One region of the Kitasatospora sp. NPDC057500 genome, then DNA from elsewhere that is predicted to be linked to it. Evidence: riboswitches for the same ligand, from Rfam matches in the RefSeq annotation. Region 1 holds a riboswitch; the other holds the start of a gene.

Evidence for each region. A riboswitch is a leader RNA that binds a small molecule or an ion and turns the genes downstream of it on or off. The one in region 1 is predicted to bind S-adenosylmethionine.
Region 2: linked by a shared signal. The riboswitch ahead of ACFU74_RS25740 (aminotransferase class V-fold PLP-dependent enzyme) and the one ahead of thrC (threonine synthase) in region 1 are both predicted to bind S-adenosylmethionine.

The regions. Positions count from the first base shown of each region.
Region 1 covers NZ_JBHVER010000012.1:78,443-83,551, forward strand. Annotated here, with positions in the region: gene otsB (trehalose-phosphatase) at 1-628, shown strand, start outside; gene ACFU74_RS04775 (trehalose-6-phosphate synthase) at 612-2,081, opposite strand; gene ACFU74_RS04780 (glucosyl-3-phosphoglycerate synthase) at 2,176-3,183, opposite strand; SAM riboswitch class I at 3,344-3,474, shown strand; gene thrC (threonine synthase) at 3,490-4,770, shown strand; partial or broken gene ACFU74_RS04790 (MoaD/ThiS family protein) at 4,854-5,109, shown strand, end outside.
Region 2 covers NZ_JBHVER010000141.1:6,103-11,211, forward strand. Annotated here, with positions in the region: gene ACFU74_RS25725 (heme-copper oxidase subunit III) at 1-272, opposite strand, end outside; gene ACFU74_RS25730 (hypothetical protein) at 664-1,089, shown strand; gene trpD (anthranilate phosphoribosyltransferase) at 1,232-2,308, shown strand; SAM riboswitch class IV at 2,416-2,533, shown strand; gene ACFU74_RS25740 (aminotransferase class V-fold PLP-dependent enzyme) at 2,586-3,950, shown strand; gene ACFU74_RS25745 (Lrp/AsnC ligand binding domain-containing protein) at 3,969-4,250, opposite strand; gene ACFU74_RS25750 (rhomboid family intramembrane serine protease) at 4,247-5,095, opposite strand.

The DNA of each region.
Region 1 (5,109 bases):
GGCCGAGCTGGCCGTGGAGTACGGCGGGCTCGCCGGCCTCGCCGGGGTGGTGGTGCTCGGGCACTACGGCGCGGAGCGCTGGGAGGGCGGCGCGCTGACCGCGCCGCCGCCGCACCCGGGCGTGGCCGCGGTGCGCGAGCGGCTGCCGCGGCTGCTGGCGGAGCTCGGGGCGCCGGAGGGCACCTCGGTGGAGGACAAGGGCCGCTCGGTGGCCGTGCACACTCGGCGCGCCGCCGCCCCGGCCGCCGCGTTCGAGCTGCTGCGCGGGCCGCTGGAGGGGCTGGCGGCCGGGCACGGGCTGGTGGTGGAACCGGGACGGCTGGTGCTGGAGCTGCGGCCGCCGGGGGTGGACAAGGGGGCGGCGCTGACCGGGCTGCTGCGCGAGCGCGGCGCCCGCTCGGTGCTCTACGCGGGCGACGACCTGGGGGACGTCCCGGCCTTCGCGGCGGTGGAGAAGCTGCGCGGCGAGGGCCTGGCCGGGCTGCTGGTGTGCAGCGGCGCGGTGGGCGACGTGCCGGACGCGCCGGTTCGCGAGCTCGCCGACCGGGCGGACCTGGTGGTCCAGGGCCCGGCCGGCGTGGTGGAACTGCTCGGCGCGCTGGGGGAGGAGCTCAGCGCAGGGCGTTGAGCTGGTCCAGGAACCACTGCTGGGGCGGCAGCGCCGTCGAGGCGGCGGCCAGCCGCTTGGTGCGGTCGGCTCGCTCGCCGGCCGGCATGGTGAGCCCGGCGTGCAGCGCTTCGGCGGTGGCCACGATGTCGTACGGGTTGACGCTCAGCGCGTCCTCGCCGAGTTCGGCGTGCGCGCCGGCCTCCCGGGACAGGACGAGCGCGCAGCCCCCGTCGGAGACCACCGGGACCTCCTTGGCGACCAGGTTCATGCCGTCCCGGATCGGGTTGACCAGGGCCACGTCGGCCATCCGGTAGGCGGCCAGCGAACGCGGGAAGTCGTCGTCGACGTGCAGGATCAGCGGCGTCCAGTCCGGCGTGCCGAACTCCGCGACGATCTCGGCGGCCAGCGCCCGCACCTGCTCGGTGTAGGCGCGGTACTCGGCGAGGTCGGTGCGGGACGGGTAGGCGAAGGCGATGTGCACCACCCGGTCGCGCCACTCGGGGCGGGTGCGCAGCAGGTGCCGGTAGGCCAGGAAGCCGCGGACGATGTTCTTGCTCAGTTCGGTGCGGTCGACCCGCACCACGGTGCGGCGCTCGCCGACGGCGGTGCGCAGGGCGGCGAGCCGCTCCTCGACGTCCGGGCGGTGGGCGCGTTCGCGCAGGAAGCCGGCGTCGGCGCCGAGGCCGTGCACGCCGAGCGCGGTGGTGCGGCCGGCGTACGTGACGGTGAGCGCCTCGCGGTCGACCGCCGCGCCGAGGAACCGTTCGCAGCAGTCGGCGAAGGCGAGCGCCCAGCGGCGGGTCAGGAAGCCCGCCCGGTCGGCGCCGAGGATGCCGGTGAGGACGGTGGCGGCGATGTCGTCGGGCAGCAGCCGCAGGTACTCGGGCGGCGCCCAGGGGGTGTGCGAGAAGTGGCCGATCCGCAGGTCGGGGCGGGCGGCCCGGAGCAGCGCCGGGACCAGTGAGAGGTGGTAGTCCTGCACCAGGACGGCGGCGCCGGGGGCGGCCTCGGCGGCGAGCGCCTCGGCGAAGGCGGCGTTGTAGGCGGTGTAGGCCTCCCACTCGGTGCGGAAGCCGGCGTCGAAGGCGGGGGCGGTCGGGGTGTTCCAGAGCAGGTGGTGGACGAACCAGAGGGTCGAGTTGGCGATGCCGTTGTAGGCGCGGGCGAAGGTCTCCGGGTCTATGTCCAGCATCCGCACGGCCTGCCCGCCGACATCGTGGCCGGCCCGGTCGAGGCGGCCGTCCGGGGCCTCCCGGGCGGCTCGTCGGTCGGCGTCGGAGAGGGCGGCGCAGACCCAGACGGCGTCCGGGTCGTCGATGGCGGAGAGCCCGGAGACCAGGCCTCCGCCGCCTCTGCGGAGGGTCAGCGTGCCGTCGTCCGCGGTGCCGAAGGACACCGGCCCCCGGTTGGACGCCACCAGGACGGCGGCGGCGCCGGTCGGATTCGAACGCTCGGTCGTGTCAGGGCCCATGGTTGGTTGGTTGCCGGGGGTCCGGGGCGGCAAACCCGTCGGGCCCGTCTCGTGCGTCAGGGCGGACCCGGGCCGGCCCACGGGACAGGGCCCGTCAGCGCCGGGTGGCGTACTCGGGGACGGTGTGCATCGGGGGGCGTTCGGTGGCGGTGACGGGGTGGGTGTGGGCGGTGAAGGCGCGGGTGCCCGGGTCGCGGGTGAACTGGGTGAGCCGCGGGTGGACCAGATCGGCGGAGGCCTTGAGCCGGTGGGTGCGGTCGAGCCGTTCCAGCGCGGTGCGGTAGATGGTGGCGGCCATCCGGCCGAGCGCCTGGCCGTCCTGGTGGCGGTGGTGGCGCACGCCGACGTCCACCTGGGCGAGCGCGTCCAGGCCGACCGTCTCCAGGGCGTCGACCAGCAGGCCGAGCTCGACGCCGTACCCGGTGGGGAAGGGCAGCCGTTCGAGCAGCGAGCGCCGGGCGGCGTACTCACCGCCGAGCGGCTGGACGAAACCGGCGAGTTCCGGCCAGTGCAGGTTGAGCAGCGGGCGGGCGACCAGCTCGGTGACCCGGCCGCCGCCGGCCGGCACGACCGCGCCGTCGGTCTCCAGCGGCCGGTCGTACATCGCCTTGACCAGCTGGATGTCCGGCTCGGTGAGCAGCGGGCCGATGATGCCGGAGACCAGGGCGGGGTCGAACTCGCGCAGGTCGGCGTCGACGAAGCAGACGATCTCGCCGCGGGTGACCAGCAGCGAGCGCCAGAGCACCTCGCCCTTGCCGGGGGCGGCGGGCAGCCGGGGCAGGATCGCGTCGCGGTGGACCACGGTGGCGCCCGCCTCGGCGGCGACCGCGGCGGTGGCGTCGGCGGAGCCGGAGTCGACCACCACCAGCTCGTCGACCAGCGGCAGCCGCTCCATCAGCTCGCGGCGGATGACCCGGACGATCTCGCCGACGGTGGCCTCCTCGTCCAGCGCGGGCAGCACGACGCTGACCGTGCCGGCCGGGCCGAGCGCCCGCTTGGCCGCCGGCAGGGTGTGCACCGGGCGGTCGGCCGCGCTCCACGAGCGACGGCGCAGCCAGGACGCCGTCTCGGGGAGGAGCTCGGGGGTCGGTTCGGCGGGCAAGGTGCTCTCCTCGGCGGGGTCGGGTACGGGGTCCGTGGGACGGGGCATCTCGCGTGGCGGACGGTGCCGTTCGGGGTTGACGCCTTCGGATACAGTCTTCGTACAGCGGTCGGACCTTCGCACGCCGGGGTCGCCGCTGAGCAGGACCACAACTTCACAGAGCTCATCCAGAGGGACTGAGGGAACGGCCCGTTGACGTCCCGGCAACCTTCTCGCGCGGTCGGCATATGCCCCGGCGGGACAGGTGCCAATTCCGGCCCGGGCGCGACCGCGTCACGGGGAAGATGAGGAGAGAGGCCTCCACTCATGGCTATCGACACCGCCGCACCCGTCACCGTCGACCTCGGTCCCGCCGCCCAGCTTTCCTGTCGGGAATGCGGCACCAGGTTCCCGCTCGGCCCCAGCTTCGCCTGCCTGGAGTGCTTCGGCCCGCTGGAGATCGCCTACGAGTTCGGCAGCGAGGGCGCCGAGGAGCTGCGCAAGCGGATCGAGGCCGGTCCCGCCTCCATCTGGCGCTACGCGCCGCTGCTGCCGGTGCCCGCCGACGTCGCGTCCAAGCCGAACCTCAACCCGGGGTGGACCCCGCTGGTGAAGGCCGACAACCTGGGCCGTGAGCTGGGCTTCACCGCGCAGCTGCACGTCAAGGACGACTCCGGCAACCCGACCCACTCCTTCAAGGACCGCGTGGTGGCCTGCGCCATCGAGGCGGCCCGCGCGTTCGGCTACACCACGCTGTCCTGCTCCTCGACCGGCAACCTGGCCGGCGCGGTGGGCGCGGCGGCGGCCAGGGCGGGCTTCCGGTCCTGCGTGTTCATCCCGCACGACCTGGAGCAGGGCAAGGTCGTGATGGCCGGGGTGTACGGCGGCGAGCTGGTCGGCATCCAGGGCAACTACGACGACGTGAACCGGTTCTGCTCGGAGCTGATCGGCGACCCGGCCGGCGAGGGCTGGGGCTTCGTCAACGTCAACCTGCGGCCGTACTACGGCGAGGGCTCCAAGACGCTCGCCTACGAGATCTGCGAGCAGCTGGGCTGGCGGCTGCCGGAGCAGATCGTGATCCCGATCGCCTCGGGCTCGCAGCTCACCAAGATCGACAAGGGCCTGCAGGAGCTGATCAAGCTCGGCCTGGTCGAGGACCGGCCGTACCGGATCTTCGGCGCCCAGGCGGCGGGCTGCTCGCCGGTCTCGGCCGCGTTCAAGGCCGGCCACGACGTGATCCGGCCGGTCAAGCCGGACACCATCGCCAAGTCGCTGGCGATCGGCAACCCGGCCGACGGCCCGTACGTGCTGGACATCGCCCGGCGCACCGGCGGCGCGGTGGAGGACGTGACGGACGAGGAGGTCGTGGCCGCGATCCGGCTGCTGGCCCGCACCGAGGGCATCTTCGCGGAGACCGCGGGCGGCGTGACGATCGGCGTGCTCAAGAAGCTGGTCGAGACCGGTCAGCTGGACCCGTCGAAGGAGACCGTCGCGATCAACACCGGTGACGGCCTGAAGACCCTCGACGCGGTCTCGGACGCCGGGATGACCGCCGTGATCCGGCCGACCCTGGAGTCCTTCCGGGACGCCGGCCTGGCCACCGCCTGACCCCCGGGCCCCCGCCCCCCCCCCGCAGGCTCCACCCGCCCGTCCCCGCCCCGCCCCGCGCGCCCCGCAACGAGGAGACCCCCATGAGCGCCAACGTCCGAATCCCGACCATCCTGCGCACCTACACCGGCGGCGCCAGCGAGGTGCCCGCCGAGGGCGCCACGCTCGGCGAGGTCATCGCCGACCTGGAGAAGAACCACGCCGGGATCGCCGCGCGCATCCTGGACGACACCGGCAAGCTGCGCCGCTTCGTCAACGTCTACGTGAACGACGACGACGTGCGCTTCGCCGAGGGCCTGGCGACGGAGATCAAGGACGGCGCGAACATCTCGATCATCC
Region 2 (5,109 bases), on a different contig from region 1:
GCGAAGACACCGAGCTGGCAGGTGAGCGAGGAGAGCACCAGGATCGTGGTGTTGACCGAGGAGAAGGGCACGTTGAGGGCGTGCGCCTTCTCGGTCCAGAACTCCGGCCCCTTGACGGAGCGGAGCGTGAAGTACATCGCGAAGAGGGCCGCGAAGAACATCAACTCGGAACTGAGCCAGACGATCGTTCCGACGCTGACCATGTTCGGCCGGTTGACCGATCCGTGCGCGTGCCCGGTTTCTACTGCTGTTGCTGTCGCCACGACGGACATTATGTCGGTCCCTTATTCCGTCTTCACGCCGGGGGGTGTCCGTCGGAGTGTCCGGTGCGTGCGGTATGCCCCCCTGGCACCCGACGGGCTGTCGGTACCCCTGCTGAGCAGCGGCGTGTCCCTTTTCTGACGGTTGCCGGAAGGCCCCTTCGAGGCCCTTCGCGGCGTGTCGCGGAGGCCTCCCGGGGCCGTCGGTAGTAAGGGGAGAGACCACCCGTCCGCCGTACGGGTGGACTGTGCGGGCGGGGTGACGCGCCGTGCTCCGCCCGGACCAGTCGCGGGGGCGCCCGGCCGAGGAGGATCTCCCCGGAAGGGCTCGGCGGCGGGTGATCGGGAGTAGCATCCGGGGAGAGGCGAACGTGGTCCGGATCACACGTGAGGGAGCAGGCCCATGGCGTACACGACCGACGAGACCTTGACCGTTCTCGTCTACAGCCACGACCGCACCACCCGCGAGCAGGTGCTGACCGCTCTCGGCCGCAGGCCCGCGGAGGACCTGCCGGAGCTGGAGTACCTGGAGTGCGCGACCACCCCCGCGGTGCTCAAGGCGCTGGAGAAGGGCGGGGTGGACCTCTGCGTCCTGGACGGCGAGGCGGTTCCGGCCGGCGGGCTCGGGCTCGCCCGGCAGCTGAAGGACGAGATCTACGGCTGCCCGCCGCTGCTGGTGCTGATCGGCCGGCCGCAGGACTCCTGGCTGGCGGCCTGGAGCCGGGCCGACGCGGCGATCTCCCAGCCGGTGGACCCGGTGGCGCTGGCCGGGGCCGCCGCCACCCTGCTGCGGGCCCGGCTGGCCAAGCGGACGCCCGCCGCGCGCTAGCGCGGGGGACCGGTGTCTCACCCCGGCGTCTCAGTACAAGAGAAGAAGGGTGAACGGCGGAGCCCGGGGCCCCGCCGCTCGATAGGCTGACTCCGTCCCTACGTCCTTCCCCGTCCGCGGGGAGCGAGAGCTGGAGTCGGTCATGGTGAACGTGCAGCCTGCGAACGGCGGTAGCGAGCCCGCGCAGGTGGTCCGCACCTGGCCGGACGTCCTGTCGGCGCTGCTGCGGGGGGAGGACCTCGACCGCTCGGCCACCGCGTGGGCGATGGACCGGATCATGAGCGGGGAGGCCTCCCCGGTGCAGATCGCCGGCTTCATGGTGGCGCTGCGGGCCAAGGGCGAGACGGTCGACGAGATCTCCGGTCTGGTCGACTCGATGTACTCCCACGCCGAGCCGCTGCTCATCCCCGGCCCGGCGGTGGACATCGTCGGCACCGGCGGCGACCGGGCCAAGACCGTCAACATCTCCACCATGTCGGCGATCGTCGCCGCGGCGGCCGGCGCCAAGGTCGTCAAGCACGGCAACCGGGCCGCCTCCTCGGCCAGCGGCTCCTCGGACGTGCTGGAGAAGCTGGGCATCAGCCTGAACCTGCGGCCGCGCCGGGTCGCGGAGATCGCCGAGGAGGTCGGGCTCACCTTCTGCTTCGCGGCCACCTTCCACCCGTCGATGCGGCACGCCGGACCGGCCCGCAGCGAGCTCGGGGTGCCGACCGCCTTCAACATCCTCGGCCCGCTCACCAACCCGGCGCGGGTCACCGCGCACGCGATCGGCTGCTTCGACACCCGCCTCGCCGGGCTGATCGCCGGCGTGCTGGCGCGGCGCGGTGCCAGTGCGCTGGTCTTCCGGGGTGACGACGGGCTGGACGAGCTGACCATCACCACCACCTCGCGGGTCTGGGTGGTCCGGGACGGCGACGTCACCGAGACCTCCTTCGACCCGCGCGACGTCGGCATCGAGCCGGTCGGCATCGAGGCGCTGCGCGGCGGGGACCCGGCCTACAACGCGGAGGTCGCGCGCCGGCTGCTGGCCGGGGAGCACGGGCCGGTGCGGGACGCGGTGCTGCTGAACTCGGCGGCCGCGCTGGTGGCGCTCGACCTGACCGACGCACCGCTCGCCGAGCAGCTCGGCGCCGCGATGCGGCGCACCGCCGCGGCGATCGACTCGGGCGCGGCGCGCGATCTGCTGAAGCACTGGTCGGAGGCCACCTCCCGGGCGTGACACGGGAGTTGGGGCCCGTGGGAGACGCCTCCCACGGGCCCCTCCGACTGTCCGGGATACGGACTCCTGTTTGACCGCGGGACGCGCGCGACCTAGAGTCTTCGCCAGGTCATGAGCGACAGCGTCAAGCCCCAGCTGGCTGTCCGGCAACCCTCCGTCCGTGGCGGGGTGCCCTGGGTGAGGACCGGGTCACGCGGCGATCGGTCCGCGTGGCAAGCGCGGACGCCGGACTGAACGCACTCCCGGGGTCCCTGACCCGTCACAGGAGTGCATCCTCATGTCCCTCGCCACCTCCTTCTGCGCCCCGCTCCCGGTCCTCGGCCACGACGTGCAGGTCCCGCTCGCCAACGGCGAGAAGGTCGGATACGCGGCGCTCGACTACGCCGCCAGCTCCCCGGCGCTCCAGCGGGTCTGGGACGACGTCGCCGCCTACGCCCCCTACTACGGCAGCGTGCACCGCGGCGCCGGCTACCTGTCGCAGCTCTCCACCGACCTGTTCGAGCAGAGCCGCCGCACCGTCACCGAGTTCCTCGACCTGCGCGAGGGCGACCAGGTGGTCTTCACCCGCGCCACCACCGACTCGCTCAACCTGCTGGCCGGCGCCCTCCCGGCCGGGACCCAGGTGTTCGCCTTCGAGACCGAGCACCACGCCTCGCTGCTGCCCTGGGCGCACGCCGGCCTGCCCGTCACCTACCTGCGCGCCCCCCGCTCGCACGCCGAGGCGGTCGCCGCCTTCGACGCCGCGCTGGCCGGCGCGCCCGAGGGCCCGAAGCTGCTCTGCGTCACCGGCGCCTCCAACGTCACCGGCGAGCTGTGGCCGGTCGCCGAGCTGACCCGCACCGCGCACCGCCACGGCGCCCGGGTGGTGCTGGACGCCGCACAGCTGGCCCCGCACCACCGGGTCTCGGTGCGCGAACTCGACGTCGACTGGATCGCCTTCTCCGGCCACAAGCTCTACGCGCCCTTCGGCGCCGGGGTGCTGGCCGGCCGGGCCGACTGGCTGGACGAGGCCGAGCCGTACCTGGCCGGCGGCGGCGCCACCCGCACGGTGGCCCGGGAGACCGACGGCTCGGTGGCCGTGCAGTGGCACACCGGCCCGGCCCGGCACGAGGCAGGCTCGCCCAACGTCATCGGCGCCTACGCGATCGCCTCGGCCTGCCGGGCGCTCACCGAGGCCGGGTTCGACGCGCTGGAGGCGCGCGAGCGGGCGCTGGTCGCGCGGCTGAAGGAGGGGCTGGCGCAGATCCCGGAGGTCCGGGTGCTGAACCTGTTCGGCGCCGACTCGGACCGGGTGGGCGTGCTCTCCTTCGTGGTCCGGGGCTGGAACAGCTCGCACTTCTCGGCCGCACTGTCCGCCGAGTACGGCATCGGGGTCCGCGACGGCCTGTTCTGTGCCCACCCGCTGGTGCGCACCCTGCTCGGCGACGAGGAGGCGGCGCCCTCGGAGTGCGGCGCGCCGGAGCCCTCGCTGCCCGGCGAGCGCAGCCTGAACGCGATCCGGGTGAGCTTCGGCGCGGGCACCCCGGACGAGCACGTGGAGCGGTTCCTGACCGCCGTCCGCGAGCTGGTCACGGACGGCGCGGCCTGGACCTACCGCAACGAGGGCGGCCGCTGCGTCGCGGACACCCGCCGCGAGGGCTGAGCGGACCGCTCGGCGGTGCTACTCGTCGAGGCCGATCGCGAACGCGGCCTCCAGGTCGTGCTGGGAGTAGGTGCGGAAGGCGATCTGGGTCTCGGTGTGGGCCACGCCCGGGACCTTGTTGAGCCGGCCGGGGATCACCTCGGCGAGGTCGTCGTGCCGGGCCACCCGCACCATCGCGACCAGGTCGTAGCCGCCGGTCACCGAGTAGACCTCGCTGACGCCCTCGATGGCGGCGATCGCCTCGGCGATCTCCGGGATGCGGTCGACGCTGGTCTTGATCAGGACGATGGCGGTGATCACGGTGGCGTACTCCTTTGTGAGGTGCCGCCAGGGTATCGGGCGTCGGGGGCACCGTCGCGGGGGCGGGTGGTCCGCGGACGGCGCCCGATGAGGGTGCAGGCGTAGAGGAAGCCGGCCGCGAAGCCGATCACGTGCACCAGGTACGCCACACCGGGCCCGGCGGAGTGCACCGACCACCACTGCAGGACGAACCAGAGCCCCAGCACCAGCCAGGCCGGGAAGCGCAGCGGCAGGAAGAGCAGCAGCGGCACGAGCGTGGTGACCCTGGCCCGCGGGTGGAAGCGCAGATAGGCGCCGAGCGCGGCGGAGATCGCCCCGGAGGCGCCGATCAGCACCCGGGTCGAGTCCGCCGAGTGCGCCTCGGCCAGTGCGAAGCCGTAGGTGGCCAGCGTCCCGGACGCCAGGTAGAAGAGGAGGAACCGGGAGCGCCCCAGCCGCCGCTCCACGGTCGGCCCGAAGACGTGCAGGAAGAGCAGGTTGCCGAGCAGGTGCAGCCAGCCGGCGTGCAGGAAGAGCGCGCTGAGCACCGAGAGCGCCGGGTGCTTGCCGGGGGTGGGCGCGGCCGGGCAGCCGGGCACCGGGTCGGGGGCCTCGGCGAGCTGGCCGGCGGTCAGGGGGCGTCCGGTCAGCAGTTCGACGGGGACGGCGCCCCAGCGCTGCTCGTAGCGCTGCTCCGCGCAGACCCGGCCCTGGCCGCGGCCGTAGAGCGGGTTGAGCCCGGCGGCCGGTCCCAGCAGGAAGACCGCGGTGTTGATCGCGATCAGCGCGTAGCAGACGGCCGGGGCGGTGCCGGCCGGCCGGCCGTGGCGCGCGCCGGGGTGGGCGGGGAGGACCGGGATCGCCATGGGCCCCAGCATCC